4 regions of the Streptomyces sp. NPDC088707 genome follow, and region 2 is predicted to be linked to each of the others. Evidence: riboswitches for the same ligand, from Rfam matches in the RefSeq annotation. Region 2 holds a riboswitch; each other region holds the start of a gene.

Region 1 (7,355 bases), on a different contig from region 2:
AAACGGGCCCGTCGGCAGTTTCCTTCCCGGACAGACGCCCGCTACTGCCCGCCGGGCCGGGGGCGGTCGTGCCGTGCGAGGTCACACAGTCAGGATGCGCCTCACCGGAAAGGCATCGCATCCCGGACCCGTTCCCCAGCCCTGTCCGAGCACGGGGGTGTTGACCGCACGCGTCCGCACCGTCACACTCGGTCGTCGACCGGCGCCGCAGGGCGCACCACACCACCTCATGACCAGGGGGCAGGATGACGGGCCGGGTTCTTCCGTACGAGGTGCAGGGCGAGGGTCCGCGGCGGGCACTCGTGCTCCACAACTGGTTCGGCGACCGCACCAGCTTCGCTCCGCTGCGGGCCCATCTGAACGACGCCTCCGGCTCCTACGCCTTCGTCGACTGCCGCGGCTACGGCGAGGCGCTCGACCACGCGGGCGCTTACACGATGGAGGAGGTCGCGGCCGACGCGTTCGCGGTCGCGGACGACCTGGGCTGGGACTCGTTCTCCGTCGTCGGGCACTCGATGGGCGGCAAGGCCGCGCAGCTGATGCTCCTCGACGCCCCCGACCGCGTGCGTTCGATCATCGGGATCTCGCCCGTCTCGGCGGCCGGTTTCCCCATGGACGGGGAGACCTGGGAGCTCTTCGCAGGCGCCGCCGAGGAGGCGGCGAACCGGCGCGCGATCATCGACAACACCACCGGCGGCCGGTACGACGACGCCTGGCTGAGCACCCTCGTCGAGCGGTCCGTCCGGCGCTCCTCGGCCACGGCCTTCCGCGCCTACCTGGACTCCTGGTCGCGCACCGACTTCCACGAGCGCGTCCGCGACAACCCGGCCCCCGTGCTGCTCGTCGTCGGCGCCCACGACCCGGCGCTCGGCGCCGAGGCGATGGAGGCGACCTGGCTGCGCTGGTACCCCAACGCGCGTCTTGAGGTCCTCAAGGACGCCGGCCACTACGCGCCAGAGGAGACTCCGCAGGCGCTCGCCGAGGCCATCGAGGCCTTTCTCGCCGCCTGAGGGACTTTCCGGGCGTCACCGCGGTTTCCGGGCGTCACCGCGGACTTCGGTCCCGGTGACACCCCCGGGCCGCCGACCGGCGAGCCGCTCGCGGTCCTGGCCACCCGCTCGTAGTCCCTGGTCACCCGCTCGCGGTCCTGGCACCGCTCGCGGTCGGCCACGCTCGCCGTCGTCGGCGGCCGAGGCATGGGAGCGTTCACCGGGGTGCTGCTCGGCTCGGTCGCTGTCCTCGCGGCGTCCACGGCCCGCAGCGCGGACGCGGAGCCCTCGCCCTCGACCAGCGCGCGGCCCCGGCGCGGGTCGCACCGGGGCCTCTCACCCCGGGTCCGGGCACTGCCGGGCCCCGGCCGCGGTCCGTGCCCTGACCCTCTGCCTGAACGTGATCCTCACCCTGAACCTGACCGTGAGGGTTCGCGGCGGGTCCTCGACCAGGCGCCCGCGACGGCGGCCGGGGTCTCATCCGAACGTCGAAGAAGGCGACGACTTTCGAGGACAGCGGTGCGGCCCTCCGGCACCGGATCATCGTGCTCACGACCTCATGGGGCAGGTCCTCGACCGACCCGCCCGCGACCGGCAGGAGCACGTTCGATGGGCCTCGCGCAGACGCAGCACCGCTTCCTCGTCCGGCAGAAGGTGACGCCCATGGCCAACCGCTACCTCGTGCACACCGCGGGAGCGGACGGCGAGGAGGGCGAACTCGTCGCCTTCGCCCATCAGAAGAGAATGGCGCTCAAGGAGCACGTCACCTTCTACACCGACGAGTCCCGGCGCCAGGTCCTCTTCACCTTCAGGGCCCGCCAGGTCATCGACCTCGGCGCGACCTACGACGTGCACGGAGCGTCCGGCACCCGGCTGGGCAGCTTCCGCAAGAACTTCGGCGCCTCCCTGCTGCGCAGCACCTGGCACCTGAGCCGCGAGGGCGCCGAGGGGGAGACGACCGGGCAGGAGCGGAGCGAGGGCCTCGCGCTGCTGCGCCGTGCCTGGGAGTTCCTGCCCTACACCGACCTTCTCCCCTTCTTCGTGCCGTACCACTTCGACTTCACCGAGTCGGGCCGCTCGGTGATGTCCGTCGAGAAGCTCTTCGGTCTCCGCGACCGGTACGTGCTCGACATAGCGGATCCGGAGCTCGACCGGCGACTCGCGATAGCCCAGGCCGTGGCCCTGGACGCCCTCCAGTCCCGCTGACGCCCGGCTCACCCGCCGACCGGGGAAGGGGCGTCTTACCCTGGAGGGACGGGCAGGGGACGGAGCGCGGCGTTCCTCCCCGTGCCCGCAGCCGCGCAGGCGGAAGGACGACGGGCCATGTTCTTCAGTGATCGCATCGACGCCGGTCGGCAACTGGCCGCCCGGCTCGACCATCTCAAGGGCCATGACGTCGTGGTGCTCGGTCTGCCGCGCGGTGGGGTGCCGGTGGCGGCCGAGGTGGCCGACGCACTCGACGCCCCGCTCGACATCTGCCTCGTTCGGAAGCTGGGGGTGCCGCAGCAGCCGGAACTGGCGATGGGCGCGCTCGGCGAGGGCGGCGTACGGGTGGTGAACGAGCGCGTGCTCCACGAGGCCGGTGTCGGCGCGCGTGCTCTGGCCGCGGTCGAGGAGCGCGAGCACGCCGAGCTCGACCAGCGGGCCCGCCGCTATCGGGGCAGCAGACCTTCCGTGCCCCTGGAGGGCCGAACGGTCCTGGTCGTGGACGACGGTCTCGCCACCGGCGCCACGGCGCTGGCGGCCTGCCGGGTGGTGCGGGCCCGGGGCGCCGCCCGGATCATCCTCGCGGTGCCGGTGGCGCCCCACGGATGGACGGCCCGGCTCGGTGGCGAGGCCGACGAGACGGTGAGCGTCCACGCGCCGGAGATCTTCTACGCGATCGGGCAGTTCTACCAGGACTTCACGCAGACCCCGGACGCTGAGGTCGTCGCCTGTCTGGACCGCATCCGCGCCGTCCACGGACCGGTCGTCCAGGACGCGGACGTACGCATCCCCGTCGCCGACGGTGTCACGCTGGCCGGCCGGCTCGCGGTGCCCGAGGGCGCCACCGGGATCGTCCTGTTCGCCCACGGCAGCGGGAGCAGCCGGCACAGCCCCCGCAATCGGGCGGTGGCGGGGGCGCTCAACCGGGCGGGACTGGGAACGCTGCTGTTCGACCTGCTCACCGAGGCCGAGGCGGTCGACCGGGCGCATGTCTTCGACACCCCGCTGCTCGCCGGCAGGCTGGCCCGCGCCACGGAGTGGCTCGCCGGACGGCCGGAGAGCGACGGCCTTCCGCTGGGCTACTTCGGGGCCAGTACGGGAGCGGCCGCCGCGCTGTGGGCGGCGGGCGACGTCGAGTCCTCCGTGGCCGCCGTCGTCTCACGCGGTGGCCGGCCGGACCTCGCGGCCGACCACCTGGCGCGGGTCGAGGCCCCGACGCTTCTCGTGGTCGGCGGCAGGGACGCGCTGGTCCTGGACCTCAACCGGCGGGCCGAGTCGCTGCTGCGGTGCGAGAGCCGGCTGGAGGTCGTGGAGGGCGCCACACACCTCTTCGAGGAGCCTGGCGCCCTGGAGGAGGTGGCGGAGCTCGCCACCTCCTGGTTCACCGGGCACTTCCGGAATCAGTAGGCGCCGTTGACGTTGTCGATGGAGCCGTAGCGGTCGGCCGCGTAGTTGCAGGCGGCGGTGATGTTGGCGACCGGGTCGAACAGGTCCATCGACGTGCCGGGCACGTGGTAGGCCAGGAAGGTCGGCTCGATGACCTGGAGCAGACCCTTGGAGGGCGTGCCGGCCACGGCGTTGGAGTCCCAGAGGTTGATGGCCTGGGGGTTGCCGGAGGACTCCCGCATGATGTTGCGATGGATCCCCTCGTACGAGCCGGGGATGCCGCGCTGGGCCATGATGTCCAGCGACTGGCGGATCCAGCCGTCGAGGTTGTTCGCGTACTGGGTGGCGGCGACGGGCGCGGCCTTCACCGGAGCGGCGGCGGCAACGGGAGCGGCGGCCGATCCGCCGGTGGCGACGGCCGGGGTGGCGCTCCGGCGCTCGGAGCGGCTCGCCCGTTCGGTCGTGGCGGTCTTCTTCGCCTTCGCGGAAGCCGCGGCCTTCGCGGGAGCCGCGGCCTTCGCGGGAGCCGCGGCCTTCACGGAAGCCGGACGAAGCGTCAGTTCAAGGCCCGGGTGAATAAGTGACGGATTGTCACCCACGGCGCTCTTGTTGGTGCTGTAAAGGCCCTTCCAGCCGCCCTGAATTCCCTTCTTCTGGGCGATCAGGGAAAGGGAGTCGCCGCTGACGACCGTGTAGGTGCGCGCGGCGGCCGGAGCGGCCGGAGCCTTGGCGGCGACCGGAGCGGCGGGAGCGGTGATGGCCTGGGCGGCGAATTCCGGAGCTCCGGAGACGGGCGCGGCGCCGGCCACGGCCGGGGCGATCAGCGGGAGGGCGAGAGCGGCTCCGCCCGTGCCGACCAGCGCGAGTCCACGGGAGACGGGGCGGCGGCGGGGACGGCGGTGCTTACCGTGAGCAGGCATGACGGGATTCCTCTCCGGCGCCTTCGGGGTGAGCTGTCGGGTTCGGACTGGAGATGTCCGGCCGCGCGCACGCGGCTTCACCCCGAGCCGTTCCGGAATCCGGGCCGGCGTATTCGTGGGTCCCCCGCTCCTGCCATCGGGTGAAAGGGAGGTGTTTCGAGCGGTGGCAGGATTCGGCGATCCACTCGAATGGAGGTGACCGTAGGCCAGTAATGCGACGGAGAACAAGAGGATCTGTGTCCGGGTGTCGGCGAAAGGATCACCGAATTCATGGAATTCAAGATCGATGGTGACTCCTCGGCATCGAACTTCCTTGTCCCGTACGGCCTGCGCGGATTCCGGTCGCCGGCGCGTCGCGGGGAAAGTGAGTCGCGTCACCGGGTGCGTAATGTCCGAATGCGCACGCAAATTCGGTTAATGGGGAAGTGGGTGATAAGCGGCCTGTTCGGTCGCGAGGACACGCAAGGGCATACGTAGCAAAACCGACATTCCTCGTGAAAGATGGAGCCACCCGACCGAGGAGTCACCCGGATGCCGTCCTCCGCCTCCCTGCTCAACCCCGAGACCCTCGACCGCGAGGCCGCCGCCCTCTACGAGAGCGCCGCATGGCAGCGGATCGTCACGGACTGGACCGAGCCGTCGACGCCCGCACCCGCAGTCGAGGGCTGGCGTGACCTGCTCAGCGTGCCGGTGGAGCGGCTCGTCGCCGACGCGCTCGAAGCGCTGCCGCCGTCCCTCCCCGCCGAGCGCCGGCTTCCCGGCCGGATCGGAGCCGTCCTTCCCGACCGGCTGCACGCCTGGCGCCGCATCGGACGGGCCGAGCTGCGCCCCTCGGTCCACCTCGGCTACGCGCGCCTCGTGCTGACGGAGTGGGGCTGGCAGAACGCCCCGTACAAACTGCGCGACGCGCGCGGGGCCCGGTGTGTCTGCGGTGCGCTCCTCGCCGCGCACCGTCTCGGCTACGGCAGCGCGACCACGATGAACGAGGCGGCCGCCTGGATCATGGCCGAGCTCCGGTCGCGGGGGTGGCACGAGCTGATCGGGCCGTGGAACCGTGCTCCGGGCCGTACGGCCGCCGATGCGGTGGCCCTCCTCGACGCGACGATCCACCGCGCGGCGCACGCCGGACGCTGACGGCCCGACCGATGGAAGCCTGACGGCCCGTCCGCGGGCGCGGGGCGGCGGAGAAGCCGCCGCCCCGCTCTCGGAGGGTGGGATCACCCGGTGATGCTGGGCACTCCGGTCTCGATGTGACCGGTGTACCGGCGCGACCAGGTCCCGTCGATGTCGGCCAGGACGGTGAAGTCGTACCAGCCGTTGTGGTAGGCGACCGCGTTGAAGAAGTCCTCCCGCGTGGAGTCGGCCGGGACCGTGTAGGTCCAGGGGCCGTCCGTGCGGTACGCGTTCGAGCGGATCGTGAACGTCACCGGTCCGGCCGAGGTGTTGCTCAGCTTGAACCACAGGGCCGTCCGGCCCGTCCCCGCCTCGGTCGCGAACCGGGAGGTGACCTCGACGGCCTTGCCGGCCTTGGAGGCGTCCCCGATGAACCGGCGCAGGAAGCGGTTGGGGCCCATCATCGAGATGTCGTACTTGCCGGACCCCGAACCCAGTCCGATGTTGAAGTAGTCGGTGGCCGTGCCGCCCGGGTCGACGGTGTACTGCCAGGCGGCCGTGTCGCGGTGCTGGTGCGGATGGATCGAGAAGTGGGCCGCCCGCTTGGCCTCGGTGCCCTGGTTCGTCATCGAGAACCAGGCGAGGATCTTGCCCGCCGCCCCGAACTCGAAGCGGTCGAGGTTGCCGTTCACCTGGTACGGCAGGGCGCGGGCGGGCCGGGTACCGGCCTCCTGTGCGGGCTGGGCGTTGTTCTGGGGCACGGGGTTCGGCAGCGGGCCGCAGGTCGCCTGGCCGATGACCTTCGCCGTGGAGGGGAGGCCGGCCGGCACTCCGTACACCGGGTGGGCGAAGTCGAAGACGCCGGTCAGATCTCCCGTCACCTTCCGTCGCCAGGCGCTGATGTTGGGGCAGGCGGCCGGGGTGCCCAGGGCGGCCGTCCACGTTTCCATGAAGCGCAGGACCGAGGTGTGGTCGAAGACCTCCGAGCTCACCCAGCCGCCCCGGGTCCACGGGGACATGACAATCATGGGGACCCGGAAGCCCAGGCCGATCGGTACGCCGTCGAGGTACTCGCCCGGGGTGCCCGGGGGAGCGACCGGCGGCGGCACATGGTCGAAGAAGCCGTCGTTCTCGTCGTAGTTGAGGAACAGCACGGTCGAGTCGAACACGTCGGCGTCGGCGGCGAGCGCACGGTGGACGAGGTCGACGAAGTGCGCGCCGTCCCCGGGCGGTGCGTAGGGGTGCTCCGAGAACGCCTCGCTGGCGACCACCCACGACACCTGGGGCAGCGTGCCCGCGACGACGTCGGCGCGGATCGCGGCGGCGATGTCGTCCGGGGTCGAGCCGGTCACCTTGGGTACCGAGCCCATGCCGCGGTCGTACAGCGGGTCCCCGGGCCGCGCGTCGGTGAACCTCTTGAAGTAGGCGAGACCGTTGTCGCCGTAGTTGTCCTGGGCGTTCTGGTAGACCTTCCAGCTCACCCCGGCCCGCTGGAGCGCCTCGGCGTACGTCTCCCAGGTGAGGCCCGACTCGTCGCCGCCGTCCTTGCTGGAGCCGTCGATCCTCCCGCTCCACAGGAAGGTGCGGTTGGGGCCGGTGGCGCTGAGCGCCGAGCAGTAGTACGCGTCGCAGATCGTGTAGTGGTCGGCGAGCGCGTGGTGGAAGGGGATGTCCTCGCGGTCGAGGTGGCCGAGCGTCCGGGTGTTGCCCACCCCGGTGACCCAGTTGTCGAGTCGGCCCT
Region 2 (7,355 bases):
GCGCCCCGATCGTCGAGTCGACCTCCGGGACCCTCGGCCTCGGCCTCGCCCTCGCCGGGGTCCTCCACGGCCATCCGGTGCACGTCGTCACCGACCCCGGCCTCGAACCGATCGTCGAGCGGATGCTCGTCGCCCACGGCGCCCGGGTCCACGTCGTACGGGAGCCGAGCCCCCTGGGCGGCTGGCAACAGGCCCGGATGGACCGGGTCGCCGAGCTGCTCGTGAGCCTCGACGGGGCCTGGTGGCCCGACCAGTACGGCAACCCCGACAACCCCGACGCGTACGCGGGGCTCGCCGCCGAGCTATCCGGGCAGCTCGACCGGATCGACGTCCTCGTCTGCGCGGTCGGCACCGGCGGCCACTCGGCCGGGATCTCCCGGGCCCTGCGCGCCACCAGCAGCCCCGCGCTCGAACTCGTCGGCGTGGACTCCGTCGGCTCCACCGTCTTCGGCCTGCCGGCCGGGGAGCGGCTGATGCGCGGCCTCGGCTCCTCCATCCACCCGGGCAACGTGGACCACGGCGCCTTCGACGAGATCCACTGGGTGGGCCCCGCCGAGGCGGTACGGGCAGCCCGCCGCCTGGCCTCGCGCCAGTTCGCCACGGGCGGCTGGAGCGTCGGCGCGGTCGCGCTGGTCGCCGGCTGGCTGGCCCGCACCCGGCCGCGCGGGACGCGGATCGCGGCCGTCTTCCCCGACGGGCCGCAGCGGTACTTCGACACCGTCTTCAACGACGAGTTCTGCGCGGCCCACGGCCTCCTCGACGGGCCCGTGCGGGAGGACCCCGCCGGGTACGTCTCCGCGGACACGGTCAGCGGCTGGACCCGCAGGGTCATGGACCGGACGGGGGCGGCGCGTTGACCACGACGGCGCGGACGGGGGCGGCGCGATGACCACCACGGCAACGCCGCCCAAGGGCGGGGTCTGGAAACAGAGCCGCACCTTCGACCCGGCCGTCCGGCTCCTCTTCCTCAACCAGCTCACCATCAACCTCGGCTTCTACATGCTCATGCCGTACCTGGCCGCGCACCTCGCGGACGGGCTCGGCATGGCGGCCTGGGCGGTCGGGCTCGTGCTCGGCGCCCGGAACCTCTCCCAGCAGGGCATGTTCCTCGTCGGCGGGGCGCTCGCCGACCGGCTCGGCTTCAAGCCGCTCATCGTGGCGGGCTGCGCCCTGCGGACGGCGGGCTTCGGGGCGCTCGCGTTCGCGCAGTCGCTCCCGATGCTGATCGCCGCCTCGCTCGCGACCGGGCTCGCGGGGGCGCTGTTCAACCCCGCCGTACGGGCCTGCCTCGCGGCGGAGGCGGGGGAGGAGCGCCGGGTCGAGGCCTTCGCGCTGTTCAACGTCCACTACCAGGCGGGCATCCTGCTCGGGCCGCTCGTGGGGGTGGCCCTGACGGGGGTGTCGTTCCGGCTCACGTGCGGGGTGGCGGCGCTGCTGTTCGCCGGGCTGACCCTCGTACAGCTCCGGTACATGCCCGCCCGGGGGGAGCGGCGGGAGCGGGACGGGGAGGGGCGCGGGCAGTTCCGCACGGTGCTCTCCCACCGCACCTTCTGGCTCTTCTCGCTCGCGATGACCGGCTCCTACGTGCTGTCCTTCCAGGTCTATCTGGCGCTGCCGCTCGCCGCCGGCGGCGCGGGGCCCACGACGGCGCTCTTCGTCGTCTCCGCGCTGGTCGCGCTCGCCGGGCAGCTGCGGATCACCGCCTGGTGCGGGCGGCGGCTGAGCCGGGAGCGTTGTCTGGTCCTCGGGCTCGCCCTGATGGGCGGGGCGTTCCTGCTCCCGGCGGCCCTCGGCCGGGGCCTGGTGGGGCTGCTGCTGTGCGCGGCCGTCCTGGCCGTCGCGAACGCGGTGCTCTACCCGTACGAGATGGACACCGTCGTCGCCCTGTCCCGGGGGCGCTGGGTGGCCACCCACTACGGGCTCTACAACACGGTGTGCGGGATCGGGATCACCCTGGGGAACCTGGGGACGGGCGCGCTGCTCGACGTGACCGGGTGGTCGGCGGCGCCGTGGCTCGCGCTGTGCGCGGTGGGGTGGGGGTGCGCTGCGGCGATGGCCCTCCTGGCGAGGGGCGGGCGGCTGGCGGAGGGAGCGGCACCGGCGGACTGAGCGGGGGCGGGTCACTCCCGGGCCGTACGCCAGTCGGCCCCGTGGGAGTCGCCGCCCCGGGCGGTGGCGGCCACCCTGGGAGGGCGCGGTACGGGCCGCGGCCGGGTACGGACCGGGCAGGAGAGCACAGGTGGGGCACCCCCCAGGAGTGATCGGCGGGCGGCGGGGCGGCGAGGGCCGCCGCCCGTACGGGAGCGCCCGGAGGTTCATCCGGGCGCTCCCGCCGCTGATCATCGTGGGCGGGGTCTTCTTCGACGTCCTGACGCCGCCGAAGTACAGCGCGGCGCCGATGTTCTCGGCGGCCCCGCTGATCGCGGCGCCGTTCTTCTCCACCCTCACGACGCTGCTCACCGGGATCGCGGCCGTCCTCGCCTCCGTCGGGCTGCACGTCTACAACGACACCGCGACCGAGATCCCCTCGCTCACCGAGGTCCTGACCGTGCTCACGGTCTCCGCGCTCGCCATGCTCATCAACCGGGTCGTCCTCCGCAGCGGCGAGCGGCTCGCCTCGGCGCGGGTGATCGCGGAGACCGCGCAGAAGGCGGTGCTGCCGACGCCCGCCGAGCGGATCGGGGGGCTGCAGTGCGCGGCGCGGTACGAGGCGGCGCAGGCGGACGCGTTCATCGGCGGCGACCTGTTCGCCGTCCAGGACACGCCCTACGGGGTACGGCTCGTGGTCGGCGACGTCCGGGGCAAGGGCATGGACGCGGTCGAGGCCGTCGCCGTCGTCATCGGGGCGTTCCGGGAGGCGGCCGAGCAGGAGCGGACCCTGGAAGGCGTGGCGCAGCGGCTGGAGCGGGCCCTCGCCCGGGAAGGCACCCGCCGGCACGGGCTCGACGCCTTCGAGGGCTTCACCACGGCCGTGCTCGCCGAGATCCCGCGCGGTGACGGGAGCGGCACCTTCGACGGTTTCGTACGGGTCGTCAACCGCGGGCACCCGCCTCCGCTGATGCTGTACGCGGACGGGCGCCTGGACACGATGGAGCCAGGCGAGCCGGCGCTGCCGCTCGGCATGGGCGATCTGGCGGCGTGGCCGGACCGGGCCGAGGCGCGGCCGTACCCGCCGGGCGCGACCCTGCTCCTCTACACCGACGGCCTCTCGGAGGCGCGGAACGCCGGGGGCGTGTTCTACGACCCGGGGGAACGGCTCGCCGGGCGGATCTTCCCCGGGCCCGAGGAGCTGCTCGACGCGCTCGTGGACGACGTACGGCTGCACACGGGCGGCGGGTCGACCGACGACATGGCGCTGCTCGCGGTGAGCCGTCCGGCGACGGGGCAGCCGGAGCGGCGCCGGACGATGCCGGTGGTGCCGCCGGGCGGGTCCGGATCCCCTGGCGGGTCCGGATCCCCCGGCGGCGGGCCCGGTCACCGGCCGTAGCCGCAAGGTGTCACTGCGATAACAATTGACATAACGTCAGATCGCGAGGGTTTGGGCCTTCCTTGCTGAAGGGGGGTCAACTCGGACCATTCCCTCCCAATTCAATGAATGATCAAGAGGAACAGCTTGGAATCGGCACCCCGTGTCTATTAACGTTCGATAACGCAGCGCGGTCGTCCCAGCCGTCGCAAGAGGCGGCACCGTGCGCACGCGCCGAATCCTGAAAAGGAACCGGGGAACCACTACTTGGGGTGAATCGGGCCCTCGCACTCGTGCGACCGTGCCCGTAGGAGACCTTCCTGCTCCGAACCCGTCAGCTAACCCGGTAGGCGAGAAGGAAGGAAAGGAGCGCGCCTTCGTGGCGTCCAACACTCCCGCACCCGAAGCCCCCTTCGATGCTTTCGGTGGTGGTGCGGGTCCTGCCGCCCCGGACACCGAGTGGAACCCCACCGAGGGATCCCTCCGCGCCGAGAGCCGCTCCGGCGGCCGCCACCGTGTCGTCAAGCAGCGCTCCAACTTCGCCCGCTCCTCCACCGTCCTCGGCGTCGGTGTGATCGCGGCCGTCGGTGCGGGTGGCCTCGCCACCGCGCAGGAGAAGCCCCCGGTGGCCATATCGCTCCCGGACCTGCCCGACCTCCACCTGCCGGACGCCCACGACCTCCCCGGTGTCGGCGACCTCCTCCCCGAGGAGACCCAGGAGACGGTCAGCGCGGCCCGCGCCAACCCGAACCCGCTCACCGGCGCCACGTACGCCACCCTCGACGACGAGCAGGGCGCCAAGGCCCCGCAGATGCAGCAGGCCGGCCTGGTCACCCAGGACGGCCCGGCCACGAAGGCCGCGCCCGGCGCCGGCGACGCGGGCGAGGCCCTGCGCGCCCGCATCCTCCAGCAGGCCGAGCAGCAGCAGGCCTCCGCCGACGCCGCCGACAAGGCCGCGGCGGAGAAGGCGGCGGCCGAGAAGGCCGCCTCGGAGGCCGCGGCCAAGGCCGACGCGGCGGAGAAGGCGGCCGCCGAGGCGAAGGCCAAGGCCGAGGCGGAGGCCAAGGCGAAGGCGGAAGCCGAGGCCAGGGCGAAGGCCGAGGCGGCGGCCGAGGCCGAGCGCCTCGCCAAACTGGCCGCGAGCTACACGCTGCCGCTCTCCTCCTACAGCCTCAGCGCCACCTACATGCAGTCCGGCTCGATGTGGTCCTCCGGCTACCACACCGGCCTCGACTTCGCCGCTCCCACCGGCACCCCGCTCAAGGCGGTCCACGGCGGCACCGTCAAGTCGGCCGGCTGGTCCGGCTCGTACGGCTACCGCGTCGTCCTGGAGCTCTCGGACGGCACCGAGATCTGGTACGCCCACATGTCCTCCATGACGGTCTCCGCGGGCCAGACCGTGGGCACCGGCGAGACGATCGGCCGCGTCGGCGCCACCGGCAACGTCACCGGCGCCCACCTCCACATGGAGGTGCACACGCCCGGCGGCTCCGGCCTCGACCCGGCGGAGTGGCTGCGTTCCAAGGGCCTCAGCCTCTGACCCACCGGCCTCCGGCCCACCGGCCTCCGGCCCACCCCGCGTCGCCACGAGGGCGACGCGGGTCCGCCCGCCCTACCGTGCGGGCACGCCGGCTCCGGCCTCCGCGATCCAGGCGTCCAACTGCTCCTGGGTGGTGCCGGGGTCGGCGACCAGCGCACCCAGGTCGTCGCCCTCGACGACGGTGGTCGCCAGGGCCGGGCACCTGCGGCAGCCGTCCACACCGACCTGCACCCACCACTTGCAGTGGGGGCGCAGATGACACCGCGGCACGCTCCGCTGCTCGTCCGCCGGCGTCGCGGCCACCCGCTCCACCAGGCCGCAGTCATTGCCCCTGCGGTGCAGACAGTTGCTGACGCAGTGCGACGCGAAGCGCAGGACCCGGGTCGGCTCGACATCCTTCGGGACGACCGGCAGGACGTCTCGGGCCGGCACGGGATCGGCGAGGTACACCACCTCGCCGCCCTGCCCCGACCGCACTCCCAGGACGACCGACTCCGGTGCGTCGGCCTTGCCGCTCGGGCACCATGTCCTGCCCGCTCCGGAACGGTCCGCGGTGCTCATCTCCACCTCCTCGTCCGTCGGGTGGGACCGCTACACGATCTGACCGGCGCAGGCCGGAGTGCAGGCCGCCGCCGTGCGCTCCTGCTCGACCGCCTTGGCCAGGTGCGCCTCCAGCTGCGCCGAGGTGATCTGCCCGGGCTTGGGCGAGGACTGCGCGGACGCGGCACCCGCTCCGCCGAGAACCAGCGCGGCGGCCGCGAGCGCGGCCGCGGTACCCCCGACAGCGGGGCGACTCGTGTACTTCATGCTGCAACCTCCTGGATGGGTACGAAAGGTGTACCGGCACGCTAGGAGGCCCCGCGGACCGCCACCGGCAGTTCGCGGCGGCTGTTGGGGGGCGGTCGCGTCCGCGGCTAGCTGCGGTACGGATTGAAGCCGTCGTAGTCCAGATACTGCGGCGGCGCCCAGACCTGGCCCGTCGCCCGCGCCGCGTACGTGAGGGCGGGGGAGGCGACCGTCCGGCGCTGCCACAGGTGGTGCAGCAACTCCTGCTCCCGGGCCGGGAAGTCGGGTCCGGCCGTGCCGCGCCGGGCCCGGTCCCGCAGGAACGCCAGGGTCGTCGCGAAGGACTCGTACTCGCCTACGGCCCGCGCCGCCGGTGCCCCGTACGTACGGGCGGCGAAGGAGCGGGCCAGCCGGCGGGCGCGCATCGAGGAGAGCGCGAGCGGCTCGGTGGGGGAGAGCCAGCCGGCCGCCGCGTACGCCGGGAGCTCGCCGGATATCGTGCGCAGCTCGCGCTGCCGGCTCCAGACCGCGAGCCAGGTCAGCAGGCCGAAGGCGGGGACCATGAGCGCCCCGTACACCGCGAAGAAGGTCAGGGGGCCGCCGAAGGTGGCCGAGCCGTTCCAGGCGGCGTGCAGGCCCATCGCGAGCAGCAGCCCGGCGAGCGGCAGCAGCACCCGGCGCAGGCGCCTGCCGCGCGGCGCGAGGGCGGCGAAGCCGAAGCCGATGCCGGTGAGCACGGTGAACAGCGGATGCGCGAACGGCGACATGACGACCCGGACGAAGAACGTCGCCGCGGTCACCGAGCCGAGGCCGGTGGAGCCGAACTCCTGGTCCTCGCCGAAGGCGTTGCCGAGGTAGAGGATGTTCTCGGTGAAGGCGAAACCGGTCGCGGTGAACCCGGCGATCACGACCCCGTCGACGAGCCCGCCGAAGTGCTTCCTGCGGAAGAGGAAGAGCAGCAGGATCGCGGCGGCCTTCGCGGTCTCCTCCACCACGGGCGCGACGACGGTCGCGCCGAGGGTGTCCGCCGAGGCGGGATCGGCGGTGGCCGTCGCGATCCAGCGGACCGCGAAGGAGTTCGCCAGGATCGCGACGAGCGCGGCGGCGAAGGCGCCCCAGGCGAACGCGAAGAGCAGGTTCTTCCAGGGACCCGGCTCGACCCGGTCGAGCCAGCGGAACGCCGCCATCAGCAGCGGTACGGGCAGGACGGCGAGGCCCAGGCCGACGAGGAAGCCCTCGGTGCCGGTCTGCTCGCGGACCAGCCCGAGGATGAACAGCGCGCAGATCGCGAGCACGGTGACCAGGGCGACGGCCCGGACCAGCCTGCTGCGCCAGAAGTCCCGGCGGGGCCGGTAGCGCCACTGGGACCGGTCGGCGGCGGCAGGGAAGGCCGGCTCCTCGGTGTCCCGGTGGGGGACGGGAGCGGCACCGGCTTCGGTGGGGACGGGGAAGGACACGTGAGCGACCCTAACGACCTCCACCGACAGCCGGGAAAGGGGTTGAGCCCCCGGGATCGCCCCGGGTCACTTCCTCCGGAAGAGGAGATCGTTCACGACGTGGCCC
Region 3 (7,355 bases), on a different contig from region 2:
ACGGCGTCCGCCGCCGGGTCGACGGCCGTGAACGAGATCACGTCCGCGCCGTCCGTCAGCTTGACGCCCGCCATGCCGCCGGCCGGCCGGCCCTGGGGCCGCACCTGCGCGGCCGGGTAGCGCAGGAGCTGGGCGTCGGAGGTGATGAAGACCAGGTCCTCCTCGCCCGTGCGGAGCTCGGTCGCGCCCACGATCCGGTCGCCCTCCCTGAGGGTGATGACCTCCAGCTCGTCCTTGTTCGCCGGGTAGTCGGGGACCACGCGCTTCACCACGCCCTGCAGCGTGCCCAGGGCGAGCCCCGGCGAGGCCTCGTCGAGCGTGGTCAGGCAGACCACGGTCTCGTCCGCCTCCAGGGACAGGAACTCGGACAGCGGCGCGCCGCCCGCCAGGTTCGGCGCGGACGCGGTGTCCGGGAGCTGCGGCAGGTCGATCACCGCGATCCGGAGCAGTCGGCCGGCCGAGGTCACCGCGCCGATGTCACCGCGCTGGGTGGCGGCCACCGACGACAGGATCACGTCGTGCTTGACGCGGGTGGCGTCCGGGTCGAGCGGGGGAAGCTCCGCCGTCGCCGTACGGGCGAGCAGCCCGGTCGAGGAGAGCAGCACGCGGCACGGGTCGTCCGCGACCTCAAGGGAGACGGCCGCGACGGGCGCTCCCGCCGACTCCAGCAGGACCGTGCGCCGGTCCGTGGCGAACTTCTTCGCGACCGCGGCCAGTTCGGCCGAGACCAGCTTCCGGAGCTCCGCGTCGGAGTCGAGGATCCCGGTCAGCTCGTCGATCTCGCCGTTGAGCCGGTCCTGCTCGGTCTCCAGCTCGATCCGGTCGAACTTGGTGAGACGGCGCAGCGGGGTGTCCAGGATGTACTGCGTCTGGATCTCGCTGAGCGAGAAGCGCTCGATCAGGCGCTCCTTGGCCTGCGCCGAGTTCTCGCTCTCGCGGATCAGCCGGATGACCTCGTCGATGTCGAGCAGGGCGACGAGCAGGCCCTCCACCAGGTGGAGCCGGTCGCGCTTCTTGGTGCGACGGAACTCGGACCGGCGCCGGACGACCTCGAAGCGGTGGTCGAGGTAGACCTCCAGGAGCTCCTTGAGGCCGAGCGTCAGCGGCTGGCCGTCCACCAGCGCCACGTTGTTGATGCCGAAGGACTCCTCCATCGGCGTCAGCTTGTAGAGCTGCTCCAGGACGGCCTCGGGCACGAAGCCGTTCTTGATCTCGATGACCAGGCGCAGACCGTGGTTGCGGTCGGTCAGGTCCTTGACGTCCGCGATGCCCTGGAGCTTCTTGGAGCCGACCAGGTCCTTGATCTTGGAGATGACCTTCTCGGGGCCGACCGTGAACGGCAGCTCGGTCACGACGATGCCCTTGCGGCGCGCCGTCACCGTCTCCACGCTCGTCGTGGCGCGGATCTTGAACGAGCCGCGACCCGACTCGTACGCGTCCTTGATGCCGGAGAGGCCGACGATCCGGCCGCCGGTCGGCAGGTCGGGGCCGGGCACGAAACGCATCAGCGTCTCGAGGTCGGCGCCCGGGTGGCGGATCAGGTGGCGGGCGGCCGCGATCACCTCGCCGAGGTTGTGCGGGGGCATGTTGGTCGCCATGCCGACCGCGATGCCCGACGCGCCGTTGACCAGCAGGTTCGGGTAGGCGGCGGGCAGCGCCACCGGCTCCTGCTCCTGGCCGTCGTAGTTCGGCGAGAAGTCGACCGTGTCCTCGTCGATGGACTCGGTCATGAGCAGGGCGGCCGGTGCCATCCGGGACTCGGTGTACCGCATGGCGGCCGGCGGGTCGTCGTTGCCCAGGGAACCGAAGTTGCCGTGGCCGTCGACCAGGGGGAGGCGCATGGAGAAGGGCTGTGCCATGCGGACCATGGCGTCGTAGATCGACGCGTCGCCGTGCGGGTGGAGCTTGCCCATCACCTCGCCGACGACACGGGCGCACTTGACGAAGCCCCGGTCGGGCCGGAGCCCCATCTCGTTCATCTGGAAGACGATGCGTCGCTGGACGGGCTTCATGCCGTCACGGGCGTCCGGGAGGGCACGCGAGTAGATCACCGAGTACGCGTACTCGAGGAAGGAGCCCTGCATCTCGTCGACGACGTCGATGTCGAGGATTCGCTCCTCGAACGCGTCGTCCGGCGGCGGTGTCTTCGTGCTGCGGCGGGCCATCGCGGCTGCGGCTCCTTCACCAACATGGTTGATCTGACGCGGACCATTGTGGACCGTGCCACCGACAACGCCGACCGCGACCCGGAAGAGGGACATCTCCCGGGGGCGGGAACTTCGCCAGGTGTCGGCGCGCTTGCATACAGTGGCAGGACCTTTTCACATCGCGATCGAAGGGACGTACATGCCCATGGGTCACACGGCCACGGCCGAGGCCGGCTCCGGCGGCCTGACAGCGACCGAGCACCGGTTGGCGAACGGCCTGCGTGTGGTGCTCTCGGAGGACCACCTGACCCCGGTCGCCGCGGTCTGCCTCTGGTACGACGTCGGCTCGCGGCACGAGGTCCCGGGCCGCACGGGCCTCGCCCACCTCTTCGAGCACCTGATGTTCCAGGGCTCGAAGCAGGTCCACGGCAACGGGCACTTCGAGCTCGTGCAGGGCGCGGGCGGCTCGCTCAACGGCACGACGAGCTTCGAGCGCACCAACTACTTCGAGACCATGCCCACGCACCAGTTGGAGCTCGCGCTCTGGCTGGAGGCCGACCGCATGGGCTCGCTGCTCGCCGCCCTGGACGACGAGTCCATGGAGAACCAGCGGGACGTCGTCAAGAACGAGCGCCGCCAGCGCTACGACAACGTGCCGTACGGCACGGCCTTCGAGAAGCTGACCGCCCTTGCCTACCCGGAGGGGCACCCGTACCACCACACGCCGATCGGGTCGATGGCCGACCTGGACGCGGCCACCCTGGAGGACGCGCGGAACTTCTTCCGCACGTACTACGCCCCGAACAACGCCGTGCTGTCGGTCGTCGGCGACATCGACCCGGAGCAGACCCTCGCCTGGGTCGAGAAGTACTTCGGCTCCATCCCCGGCCACGACGGCAAGCCCGCACCGCGCTCCGGCGAGCTGCCCGAGGTCATCGGCGAGCAGCTGCGCGAGGTCGTCGAGGAGGAGGTCCCGGCCCGCGCGCTGATGGCCGCCTACCGGCTGCCGCACGACGGCACGCGCGCGTGCGACGCCGCCGACCTGGCCCTGACGGTCCTCGGCGGCGGGGAGTCCTCCCGGCTGCACAACCGCCTGGTCCGCCGCGACCGTACGGCCGTCGCCGCCGGCTTCGGCATGCTGCGGCTCGCCGGCGCGCCCTCGCTCGGCTGGCTGGACGTCAAGACCTCCGGCGGGGTCGAGGTCCCGCAGATCGAGGCGGCCGTCGACGAGGAGCTCGCCCGGTTCGCCGCCGAGGGCCCCACGCCCGAGGAGATGGAGCGCGCGCAGGCCCAGTTGGAGCGCGAGTGGCTCGACCGGCTCGGCACCGTGGCGGGCCGCGCCGACGAACTGTGCCGGTTCGCCGTGCTGTTCGGCGACCCGCAGCTCGCGCTGACCGCCGTCGACCGGGTCCTGGCGATCACCGCCGACGAGGTGCGGGACGTCGCCGCGGCCACGCTGCGCCCCGACAACCGCGCGGTGCTGGTCTACGAGCCGCTGGCGGCCGACCAGAGCGAGAACGCCGACGGCGACGACGAGGAAGAGGGAGCGGACCAGTGACCGACGCCGCCACGTCTTTGACGAGCATGGACTTCCACCCGCAGCCGACGCCCGGCACCGCCCGGCCCTGGGCCTTCCCGGCCCCGGACCGCGGCGCCCTGGACAACGGCCTGACGGTGCTCACCAGCCACCGCCCCGGCCAGCAGGTCGTGGCCGTGGAGATCTTCCTGCCGGCCCCGCTGGACGCCGAGCCCGCCGGTCTCGACGGGGTCGCCACCATCATGGCCCGCGCCCTCTTCGAGGGCACGGACCAGCAGAGCGCCGAGGAGTTCGCGGCCGAGCTGGAGCGCTGTGGCGCCACGCTCGACGCGCACGCCGACCACCCGGGCGTACGGGTCTCCCTCGAGGTTCCCGTCTCCCGGCTGCCCAAGGCGCTCGGCCTCGTCTCCGAGGCCCTGATCGCGCCGGCGTTCCTCGAGACCGAGGTCGAGCGCCTGGTGCGCAACCGCCTCGACGAGATCCCGCACGAGACGGCCAACCCGGCCCGCCGCGCCGCCAAGCAGCTCTCCAAGGAGCTGTTCCCGGCCGAGGCCCGGATGTCCCGGCCGCGCCAGGGCACCGAGGAGACCGTGGAGGCGATCGACGCCGCCGCGGTCCGCGCCTTCTACGAGGCGTACGTCCGGCCGGCCACGGCCACCGCCGTGGTCGTCGGCGACCTCACCGGTGTCGACCTGGACAAGGTCCTCGCCGAGACCCTGGGCGCCTGGACCGGCGAGCCGGCCGAGCCGCTTCCGATGCCGCCGATCACCGCCGACGACACCGGACGGGTCGTCATCGTGGACCGTCCCGGCGCCGTCCAGACCCAGTTGCTGATCGGCCGGGTCGGACCCGACCGCCACGACAGCGTCTGGCCGGCCCAGGTCCTGGGCACGTACTGCCTCGGTGGCACCCTCACCTCGCGACTCGACCGGGTCCTGCGGGAGGAGAAGGGCTACACGTACGGCGTGCGCGCCTTCGGGCAGGTGCTCCGCTCGGACGGCCGGGGGAACGGCGCCTCGATGCTCGCCATCAGCGGCTCCGTCGACACGCCCAACACCGGCCCGGCTCTTGACGACCTGTGGAAGGTGCTGCGGACGCTGGCCGCGGAGGGTCTCACCGACGCCGAGCGGGAGACGGCCGTGCAGAACCTGGTGGGGGTCGCGCCGCTCAAGTACGAGACCGCCGCCTCCGTCGCGGGGACGCTCGCCGACCAGGTCGAGCAGCACCTCCCGGACGACTACCAGGCCCAGTTGTACGCCCGGCTGGCCGAGACCGGCACGGTCGAGGCGACCGCCGCCGTGGTCAGCGCCTTCCCCGTGGACCGGCTCGTCACCGTGCTCGTGGGCGACGCGGCGCAGATCGCGGAGCCGGTGCGTGCGCTCGGGATCGGCGAAGTGACCGTCGTGACCGGCTGATTCACGCCGCCGACACGACAAAGGGGGGCCCCGACGGCATAGTTCGTCGGGGTCCTCCCCTTTGTCCGTATTCGGGGCTTGGGTGGTCGTATGCCTTGTGGCATGTCTTACAAAATGCGTGTCCGGTTGGTGATTGAAAGACGATCCGCATAGCGTCGGTCCGTCTGTTCGCCAGTTGCATGTGCCGCACCCGCGGCATCGGACAGACATCGCCGAGTCCCCGTCAGGCGCGAGCCTGGGGAGCCGGGGACCCACACGTAGTCCCTGGGGTGAATCGGGCGCCTTCGTCTCGTACGGAGGGGCTCGTAGGAGACCTTCCTGCTCCGAACCCGTCAGCTAACCCGGTAGGCGAGAGGGAAGGAAAGGATCAGCCCCTACATGGCGTTCACCCGTGCCACCGGGAAGCATCGTGCTCCGAGCCGGATGGCGCGCCGCGGCGTGGGCATCGCCGGCGCGGCGACGCTCGCCACCACCGGCGTCATCGGAACCCTCGCTTCCCCGGCGCTCGCCGCCGACACGGACACCCGCTCGGTCGAGGACACCGGTCTCATCAAGGTGATCACCGAGGACTCGCTCTCCGAGCGGATCGACGCCCAGGCCGCCGCCCAGGAGCAGGAGGCCTTCGAGGTCGCCGCCAAGGCGAAGGCCAAGGCCGAGGCGAAGCGCAAGGCCGAGGCCCGTGCCAAGGAGATCCGCGAGGCCGAGCAGCGTGCGGCCCGTGAGGCCGAGCGCCGCCGCCTGGCCTCCTTCCAGCTGCCCGTCGAGGGCACGTACGTGTCCACCGGCTACAAGACCGGCGGCTCGCTCTGGTCCTCCGGCAGCCACTCCGGCATCGACTTCCACGCCGCCTACGGCAGCAACGTCGTCTCCGTCGGCTCGGGCACCGTCGTTGAGGCCGGCTGGGGCGGCGCGTACGGCAACAACATCGTCATCCGGATGAACGACGGCACGTACACCCAGTACGGTCACCTCTCCTCCATCGGGGTCTACGTCGGCCAGACCGTCGAGCCGGGTGAGCGGATAGGCATCTCGGGCTCGACCGGGAACTCGACCGGCCCGCACCTCCACTTCGAGGCGCGGACGACGTCCGAGTACGGCTCCGACATCAACCCGGTCGCGTACCTGCGCGCCCGCGGCGTCGGCGTCTGATCCGGGACGGATCCAGGACACCCCTCGCGCAGGACCGGCGTTCCGCCCCCCTCGCATCGCAAAAGCCCCGGCTCGTACAGAGCCGGGGCTTTTCGTCGGTCGCGTGAGACCGATATTCCGTCGGGGCATCGGAAATTCCGGCGTGCTGCAATAGAGTCGCAGATCGGGCGCAGAACAGGCGCCGTCGGAATTGACTCGCGCAGACCAAAGGCGGAGGTCGGACATGCGCATTCCCGCGCACTCGGTATGCACGGCGATCCGGGACGACATCGTCTCCGGAGTCTTCGAGCGGGGCAGCCGGCTGACCGAGGACCAGCTGGCCCGCCGGTACGGGGTGTCCCGCGTCCCGGTCCGCGAGGCCCTGCGCACCCTGGAGTCCGAGGGCTTCGTCGTCTCCCGCCGCCATGCCGGGGCGCATGTCGCCGAGCCCACCGAGCAGGAGGCCGCCGATCTGCTCGACATGCGGGTGCTGCTCGAACCGCTGGGGGCGTCCCGCGCCGCCCAGCGGCGCACGGAGGCGCATCTCAAGGTCCTGCGCGGCCTGGTGAGGCTGGGGCAGGAGCGGGCCAGGCGCGGGCAGGGCGAGGATCTGCGCTCACTCGGCGGCTGGTTCCACGAGACGCTCGCACAGGCCTCCGGGAGCCCGGCCCTGACGGCGCTGCTGACCCAGCTGCGGCACAAGATCGCCTGGATGTACACCGTCGAACTGCCCGAGCGGCCGGTGGACGCCTGGGCGGAGCACGGCGCGATCGTGGACGCCGTGGCGCGCGGCGACGCCGAGCGGGCGCGGACGCTGACCGCGCTGCACGCGGAGCGCTCGCAGTCGCTGCACCGCCTCAAGAGGCCGGACCGCGGCCGTGTGAGGGTTTCGCAACATGCAGTCAACACGGCGAGTTCCCGGAATTAACGCGCGCATCGTATACATGGAATAGGAATTCGATGCCGCTGCTCCGTGCTGCCCTGAAAGGGCAGCGGCGGAAAAGCGAAAGGCCGTGACCGCCCGGAATTCCGGCGGTCACGGCCTTTCGTCGTGCAGTGGGGGTCGACCCGGATCAGACGGTCTCGGGAAGCTCGTCCAGACCCTCGGCGACCAGCTTCGCCAGACGG
Region 4 (7,355 bases), on a different contig from region 2:
CCAGGCCACGGCCGTCCGCGAGGCCCTCGGCGACCGGGACCCGGTGCGGTTCGCGACGGCCGCGTTCGGCGGCGGCACACCCACCTTCCTCACCGCCGGCGAGCTGGAGCGGCTCTGCGACATCGCCGAGAAGCGGATGGGCGTGGATCTGCGGGCGGTGCCGCTGTCCGTGGAGACCTCCCCCGCGACGGCGACCGCCGACCGCCTCGCCGTGCTCGCCGAGCGGGGCACGACCCGGCTCAGCATCGGAGTGCAGAGCTTCGTGGAGACCGAGGCGCGGGCGGCGGTCCGGCCGCAGCGCCGTGCCGACGTCGAATCGGCCCTCGGCCGGATCCGGGACACCGGCGTCCCCGTGCTCAACATCGACCTGATCTACGGCATCGACGGCCAGACCGAGGAGTCCTGGCGCTCCTCGCTCGACGCCGCCCTCGGCTGGCGGCCGGAGGAGCTGTACCTCTATCCGCTGTACGTGCGGCCGCTCACCGGCCTCGGCCGGATCTCCCCCGCCGCCGACCGGGAGTGGGACGAGCAGCGGCTGCGCCTCTACCGGTACGGCCGGGACCATCTTCTCGCGCACGGCTACGAGCAGGTGTCGATGCGGATGTTCCGCCGGACGGACGCCGCGCCGCTCGGCCCCGACGACTACGCCTGCCAGACCGACGGGATGATCGGCCTGGGCTGCGGGGCCCGCTCGTACACCTCGGCCCTCCACTACTCCTTCGACTACGCCGTCGACATGCGGGAGATCCGTACGATCATCGACGCCTACACGGAGGCCGCGGACTTCTCGCGGGCCGAGGTCGGCCGGTGGGTCGACGCCGAGGAGGCCAGGCGCCGCCATCTCCTCCAGTCGCTGCTCCAGGCCGAGGGCATGCCGGTCGCCGGGTACGAGGAGCGTTTCGGCGCCTCGCCGTTCGCGGACTTCCCGGCGGAGCTGGGCCGGTTCGAGGCCCTCGGCTGGCTGGACGAGGAGGCGCCGGCCGGGCTGCTCCGGCTGTCCGCGGAGGGCCTGGCCCATTCGGACGGCCTCGGCCCCGAGCTCTTCTCCCCGTCGGTGCGGGCCGCGATGGCCGCGTACGAGCCGAAGTAGGGGCGGCCGTGGACCTGACACCGTCGCCGATCCCGGGTACGGGCATGGACCTGACCCTGCTCTACCGCGGGCCGCTCTCCTCCTGCGACTTCGACTGCCCGTACTGCCCGTTCGCCAAGCGCCGGGACAGCCGGGAGCAGCTGCGCGCGGACCGGGCGGCACTCGAACGGTTCACCGGGTGGGCCGCCGGGCAGACCGAGGACCGGCTGCGCGTCCTCTTCACCCCGTGGGGCGAGGGCCTGGTCCGCTCCTGGTACCGGCGGGCGCTGGTCGAGCTGTCCCGGCTCCCCCACGTGGAGCGGGTGGCGATCCAGACGAATCTGAGCTGCCGGACCGACTGGCTGGCGGAGGCGGACGCGGAGACCGTGGCGCTCTGGTGCACGTACCACCCGGGCCAGACGCCGTACGAGCGCTTCCTCGCCAAGTGCGGGGAGCTGGCGGAGCGGGGCGTCCGCTTCAGCGTCGGTGTCGTCGGGCTCCCCGAGCACGCGGCGCACGCCCGGCGGCTGCGGGCCGCGCTGCCGGCGCACGTCTACCTCTGGGTGAACGCCGCGGAGGGGCACACGTACACCGACGCGGAGGCGGCGGAGTGGACGAGGATCGATCCGCTCTTCCCGTACAGCCGTCATCCGCACCGCTCGGCGGGGCTGCCGTGCCGGACCGGGGAGTCGGTGATCTCGGTGGACGGCGAGGGGACGGTACGGCGCTGCCATTTCGTGAAGACCGAGCTGGGGAACCTGTACGACGGCTCGTACCGCACCGCCCTCCGCCCCCGGGCCTGTCCCCTCGCCGTCTGCGACTGCCACATCGGCTACGTCCATCTGGAGACGCTGCCGCTGTACGACGTGTTCGCCGGCGGGGTCCTGGAGCGGATCCCCGCCGGCGGGCACCCGCCGGCGGGCCCCGGAACTACAGGGGCATGAGGTCGGGGCGCTTCGCCTCGACGTGGTCGCCGGAGCTCTCGCCGCGCAGCCGGCGGCCGATCCAGGGCACGAGGTACTCCCTGGCCCAGTGGATGTCGTCGCGGCGCACCTCCAGCGTGCCGCGCGGGGGTACCGGCGGCCACGCCTGGTCGGGGTCGGCCGGCACGGGCAGGCCGAGGACCTGGGCGGCGCGCAGGGCGACCCGGGTGTGGCCGTCGGACGAGAGGTGCAGCCGGTCGTCGTCCCAGGCGCGTCGGTCCTGCACGGACCTCAGGGACCAGAGGTCGAGGACCGGGCAGCCGTAGCGGTCCGCGATGGCCCGGACGTGCCCGTTGTACGTGGCGATCTTGCCGCGCAGGTGCTTGAGGAGCGTGACGCCTCGTGTGTCGAAGCCGGTTGTCACCATCACGGTGCCGACGGCGGAGGTGAGTTCGGCGACGGCTCGCTCGAAGCGCTCGGCGACCTCGTCGGGGTCGGTGCCGGGGCGGATGATGTCGTTTCCGCCGGCGCAGAAGGTCACCAGGTCGGGGGCGAGTTCCTTCGCCCGGGGGACCTGTTCCGCCACGATCTGGTCGAGGAGGCGCCCGCGTACGGCCAGGTTGGCGTAGCGGAAGGCGTCGTGCTCCGGCAGCTGGTCGGCGAGCAGCACCGCGAAGCGGTCCGCCCAGCCGACGTACGTCCCGTCGGGCCCGGGGTCTCCGACGCCCTCGGTGAAGCTGTCACCGATCGCCGCGTACGACCCGAATGCGTGCTTGTCTCTTGATCTCGAATCGTCTGCCACGGGAGCACATCCTTCCCTTTCGGATGTGACCTACGCGACCGTAAGGAGGGGTTGACGGCGGGTGACATATGCCACCGATAAAGAGTTTGCCAAGCCGGAATAGACCGGGAAGCACGCCGGAGGCCCGGCACGCGTCACGCGTGTGCCGGGCCTCGGGGTGACGACGGTGCGTCAGATGTTCACGCCGTGCTGGCGCAGGGCGGCGATCGGGTCGATGTCGGAGCCGTAGTCCGGCCCGGTCCGGATCTCGAAGTGCAGGTGCGGGCCGGTGACGTTGCCGGTCGCGCCGGAGAGGCCGATCTGCTCGCCGCCGCTCACGGTCTGGCCGGCGGAGACGGAGATCGAGGAGAGGTGGGCGTACTGGGAGAAGGTGCCGTCGGCGTGCTGGATGACGACCTGGTTGCCGTACGCGCCGCCGTCGCCGGCGGAGTAGACGGTGCCGGGGCCGACCGCGACGATCGTGGTGCCGGTGGAGGCCATGAAGTCGACACCGGTGTGGTAGCCGGAGGACCACATGGAGCCGGCGGCGCGGTACGGGGTGGACATGCCGCCGCTGACCGGGGCGAACCAGCCGGAGGCGGAGGTCTCGGCGCCGGCGGACTTCGCGGTCTTCGCGGCGGTCGTGTCCGCGGCCGGGGCGCTCGCGGCCGGGGCGGCGGAGCGCTCGCTGCTCCGGGAGGCGCGCGAGGTGTCGCCGTTCTTCCCGGTGCTCTTGGGGGCGGCCTTGGGCGCGGCGCTCTTCGGCGCGGCGGCCTTGGCGGTGCTCTTGGCGCCGAGGGTGAGCTTCATGCCGGGCATGATGAGCGAGGGGTTCTCGCCGACGACCTGACGGTTGTCCGCGTACAGCTTCTGCCAGCCGCCGGTGAGGTGGTGCTCGGCGGCGATCTTCGACAGGTAGTCGCCCCGCACGACGGAGTACGTCTTCGGCGCGGCCTTCGCGGCGGCGGGCGCGGCCTTGGCGAGGGCGGGGGCCTTCACCTGGGCGGCGGCGGTGACGGCCTGGCCGGGAGCGGCGGCCGGGGCGGCCTGCTCGGCGGCGTGGGCGCCGGTGGCACCGAGGAGCGGGAGGGCGACGACGGCGCCTCCCGTACCGGCTGCGGCGATTCCGCGGGTGAGGCGGTTGGACTTGATGCGGCGGTGCTTACCCTTCGCGGGCATGGCGAATTCCTCTCCGGCGCCTACGAGGTGAGCTGTCGGGTTCGGACGGGAGATGTCCGGCCGCGCTCTCACGCGGCTTCACCCCGAGCCGTCCTGCGTCGCGGGACCGGCGTACTTCCTGGGTCCCCCGCTCCTGCCACGCATGGGATGAGTGGAATTCCGGACGGTGGCAGGATTCGGCGGTCCGACCGGATTGACGGTGACGCTAGACGAGCGGGGTCGACGCGAACAAGCCAGTGATTTCCACCGGCATTCCGGCCACGGGTTTTCACCGGTAATCCCGGTCACCCTCCGTGGATGACGGACCCTCGATCTCCTTTTTCCGTACGGCAATTGGCCGGGCCCGTCGGCCACGATCCGTCACCTCTATGACCCTGCTCACGCGCTGCGGCTCATCTCGCCTGTAAACAGGGCGCGTTATACGCAAGGCCCCAATTCGGACAGATCACCCATTCCCGTCCAGGGGGGTGCGCCGACACGGCCCCACCTGGATGATTGCCCCTGGAACCGATCTCGCGTCGGGCACCCGAACGTCGACCATCAGGAGCATCCGTGACGCAGCAGCTGCCGCAGGTCCCGCCCATCGAGGCGAACGAGCCCGAGCTGGCCGAGGTCCGCAACTTCCGGGACGTGGGCGGCCTGCCGACGACGGACGGGCGCGCCGTACGCCCCGGCCGCCTCTACCGCAGCGGCCACCTCGCCCACGCCACCGAGGAGGACGTCACCTTCCTCGACTCGCTCGGACTGCACACCGTCTTCGACTTCCGGAACCTCGCCGACCGGAAGGTCGAAGGCCCGGACGTCGATCTGCCGGGCGTACGGAACGTGAACATACCCCTCAACGACCCCGCCGACGGAAAGGAGTTCTGGAAGCTGGTCCGAGACGGCGACATCGAGCAGCTGCGGGACATCCTCGGCGACGGCAAGGCCGCGACCCGAATGTCCGACTCGTACCGGAAGATGGTGGTCGAGCGGACCCCGGAGCACAGCCGGATCCTGCACGCACTGGCCGAGGACAGCCTGCCCGCCCTGATGCACTGCGCGGCCGGAAAGGACCGCGCCGGGCTGTCCATCGCGATCACGCTGCTGGCCGTCGGGGTCGAGCGGGAGGCGATCGAGGCCGACTACGTGAAGTCGAACGACCCGCACCGCCGCTACAAGGTACGCCGCAGCTCCACCGCCCCGGACGCGATGTCGCCCGAGGTGATGGAGCTGCTGAGCCCGCTGTTCGACGCGCGGGTGGAGTATCTGCGGGGCGCCTTCGAGACGATCGAGGCGACCTGGGGCTCGGTGGACGCCTACCTCTCCGAGGGCCTGAAGCTGTCCCCTGAGACCCGCGAGCTGCTGCGCGAGCGGCTGCTCACGGAGGCGTGACCAGGACCTACTGGCTCTGCCCGCCGAGCATGAAGAGCAGATAGAGGAAGCCGGCGAAGAGGTGGCCGGCGATCAGATAGGCGAAGAGGCGCAGGACGAGACCCTTGGGGAACTTGCCCTCGCCTCGCTCTTCGCCGGTGACGGCTCGTGACTTATCGGACATCTCAGCCCTTTTCTGTCGAAGGAAGTACGCGGGATCAGCGTCGGTGCGGAGTTCCGTCGCCGAGACACAGCTCGGCGACGGGGCTCTGCATCAGGGTGTGGACGAAGAGCAGCTCGGCCCCTCCGGGGGTCGCCGCCCCGATCCGGTGCGGGGTCAGCGAGTCGAAGTGCGCGCTGTCCCCGGGATCGAGGACGTGGACGGCCTCGCCGAGCGCGAGCCGCACCCGGCCCTCCAGGACGTGGATCCACTCCTCGCCGGGATGGACGCGCACGATGTCGCCCCGGGTGGCGTACGGCACGTGGACCCGCAGGCACTGCAGGGCGCGCCCGGCGCCGCCCGCCTGGCGGTAGATCCAGCCGTCGGCCTCGACGGGCTCGGAGCGCCCGGCGCGGACGACGGGGTCGCGCTCCGGGGGTGTCTCGCCGAGCAGCTCGGAGACCGTCGTACCGTAGATACGGGCGAGGGCCAGCAGCATCGGGAGCGAGGGCTGCCGGTTCCCGGTCTCCAGACGCGAGAGGTGGGCCGGCGAGAGGCCGGCCCGCTGGGCGGCGGCCTCCAGGGTGAGTCCCCGGCGGCGGCGCAGGGCCCGCAGCTGCGGGGCGACGTCGGGAAGGACGTCGGGGCCGGCGGCGCCAGGGGCGCCGGGGGCCGGGGCGGCAGGGTCCGGGGCGGCTTCCCCGGGGACGTGGTCCATGCGTCCATTCCGCCAGGATCGTGCCTCTGAGGCAAGTTTCTTGCCTCAGAGGCAAAAGCCCGGGCCGTACGGTCAGCGCTGTGCGACGGCCTGTTTCACCAGAGTCTTCCCGAAGTCCCACATCAGCCCGCCGCCACCGTGGGCGTCGTCCATGACCGCGGTGAAGGCGGTGACGAACCGGTCCACGTCCGCCTCGTCGACCACCAGCGGCGGAATCAGCTTGATCACCTCCAGATGGTCCCCCGAGACCTGGGTGAGGATCTGGTGCCGCTGGAGCAGCGGGACGACGACCATCTGGGCGAAGAGACCCTTCCGGGCCGCCTGGAGCATCGTCCAGCGTCCGCGCAGCCCCAGCGAGGACGGCCGGCCGAACTCGATCCCGATCATCAGTCCGCGGCCGCGGATCTCATGGAGCAGCTCGTACCGGGGCACGAGCTCCTTCAGCCGCCCGGAGAGCAGGTCGCCGATCCGGCGGGCGTGCGCGACCGTCCCCTCGTCCTCCATGACCGAGAGGACGGCGAGGCCGGCCGCCATGGCCTGCGCGTTCGATCCGAAGCTCGCCGAGTGGACCAGGACCCGGTCCATCGACGAGTAGACCTTCTTGAAGATCCAGTCCTTGCCGAGGGTGGCGCCGACCGGCACGTAGCCGCCGGAGAGCGCCTTGGCGACACAGACCAGGTCGGGTTCGACGCCGTCCTCGTGCTGGTACGCGTAGAAGTCGCCGGTCCTGCCGAGGCCGGTCTGCACCTCGTCGGCGATGAGCAGCGCCCCGTGCCGGTGCAGCAGCTCCTGAGCGGCCCGCAGGAAGCCCGGCGGGGCCTCGTGGACGCCCTTGCCCTGGATGGGTTCGACGATGAAGGCCGCCACGTCGCCCTTGCGCAGTTCCCGCTCCAGGGCGTCGAGGTCGCCGAGCCCGATCGCCGTGTCGGGCAGCAGCGGGGCGAAGCCGTCCCGGAAGCCGTTCTCGCCGTTGACGGAGAGGGAGCCGGTGGTGAGCCCGTGGAAGGCGTGGGTGCAGTAGAGGACCCTGGGCCGCCCGGTGGCGTACCGGGCGAACTTGAGGGCGGTCTCCACGGCCTCCGTGCCGCTGTTGCCGAAGAAGACCCGGTCGAGGTGCGGGCTGTGCGCGAGCAGTGCCTCGGCGAGGAGCCCCGGCAGCGGCTGGCAGTCGA

The links. A riboswitch is a leader RNA that binds a small molecule or an ion and turns the genes downstream of it on or off. The one in region 2 is predicted to bind cyclic di-AMP.
Positions count from the first base shown of each region.
Region 1: another riboswitch for cyclic di-AMP. It lies ahead of ACIP84_RS02325 (transglycosylase SLT domain-containing protein); the one in region 2 lies ahead of ACIP84_RS13885 (M23 family metallopeptidase).
Region 3: another riboswitch for cyclic di-AMP. It lies ahead of ACIP84_RS31435 (M23 family metallopeptidase); the one in region 2 lies ahead of ACIP84_RS13885 (M23 family metallopeptidase).
Region 4: another riboswitch for cyclic di-AMP. It lies ahead of ACIP84_RS06115 (LysM peptidoglycan-binding domain-containing M23 family metallopeptidase); the one in region 2 lies ahead of ACIP84_RS13885 (M23 family metallopeptidase).

Region 1 is NZ_JBIVLV010000001.1:493,663-501,017, reverse strand. It holds gene ACIP84_RS02345 (SpoIIE family protein phosphatase) at 1-85, opposite strand, end outside; gene ACIP84_RS02340 (alpha/beta hydrolase) at 246-1,010, shown strand; gene ACIP84_RS02335 (hypothetical protein) at 1,599-2,195, shown strand; gene ACIP84_RS02330 (phosphoribosyltransferase family protein) at 2,313-3,602, shown strand; gene ACIP84_RS02325 (transglycosylase SLT domain-containing protein) at 3,596-4,501, opposite strand; cyclic di-AMP (ydaO/yuaA leader) riboswitch at 4,507-4,690, opposite strand; gene ACIP84_RS02320 (hypothetical protein) at 5,033-5,635, shown strand; gene ACIP84_RS02315 (phosphocholine-specific phospholipase C) at 5,719-7,355, opposite strand, start outside.
Region 2 is NZ_JBIVLV010000003.1:658,311-665,665, forward strand. It holds gene ACIP84_RS13870 (PLP-dependent cysteine synthase family protein) at 1-857, shown strand, start outside; gene ACIP84_RS13875 (MFS transporter) at 886-2,109, shown strand; gene ACIP84_RS13880 (PP2C family protein-serine/threonine phosphatase) at 2,240-3,487, shown strand; cyclic di-AMP (ydaO/yuaA leader) riboswitch at 3,689-3,834, shown strand; gene ACIP84_RS13885 (M23 family metallopeptidase) at 3,846-5,006, shown strand; gene ACIP84_RS13890 (hypothetical protein) at 5,079-5,567, opposite strand; gene ACIP84_RS13895 (hypothetical protein) at 5,598-5,813, opposite strand; gene ACIP84_RS13900 (PrsW family intramembrane metalloprotease) at 5,921-7,249, opposite strand; gene trmB (tRNA (guanosine(46)-N7)-methyltransferase TrmB) at 7,316-7,355, opposite strand, start outside.
Region 3 is NZ_JBIVLV010000012.1:143,887-151,241, forward strand. It holds gene ACIP84_RS31420 (DNA topoisomerase IV subunit A) at 1-2,165, opposite strand, end outside; gene ACIP84_RS31425 (pitrilysin family protein) at 2,347-3,705, shown strand; gene ACIP84_RS31430 (pitrilysin family protein) at 3,732-5,099, shown strand; cyclic di-AMP (ydaO/yuaA leader) riboswitch at 5,300-5,465, shown strand; gene ACIP84_RS31435 (M23 family metallopeptidase) at 5,478-6,248, shown strand; gene ACIP84_RS31440 (GntR family transcriptional regulator) at 6,472-7,155, shown strand; gene ACIP84_RS31445 (HPr family phosphocarrier protein) at 7,301-7,355, opposite strand, start outside.
Region 4 is NZ_JBIVLV010000001.1:1,372,023-1,379,377, forward strand. It holds gene ACIP84_RS06100 (STM4012 family radical SAM protein) at 1-1,090, shown strand, start outside; gene ACIP84_RS06105 (STM4011 family radical SAM protein) at 1,135-2,013, shown strand; gene ACIP84_RS06110 (SGNH/GDSL hydrolase family protein) at 2,000-2,794, opposite strand; gene ACIP84_RS06115 (LysM peptidoglycan-binding domain-containing M23 family metallopeptidase) at 2,966-3,952, opposite strand; cyclic di-AMP (ydaO/yuaA leader) riboswitch at 3,957-4,144, opposite strand; gene ACIP84_RS06120 (tyrosine-protein phosphatase) at 4,505-5,326, shown strand; gene ACIP84_RS06125 (DUF6126 family protein) at 5,334-5,489, opposite strand; gene ACIP84_RS06130 (helix-turn-helix domain-containing protein) at 5,524-6,183, opposite strand; gene ACIP84_RS06135 (aspartate aminotransferase family protein) at 6,256-7,355, opposite strand, start outside.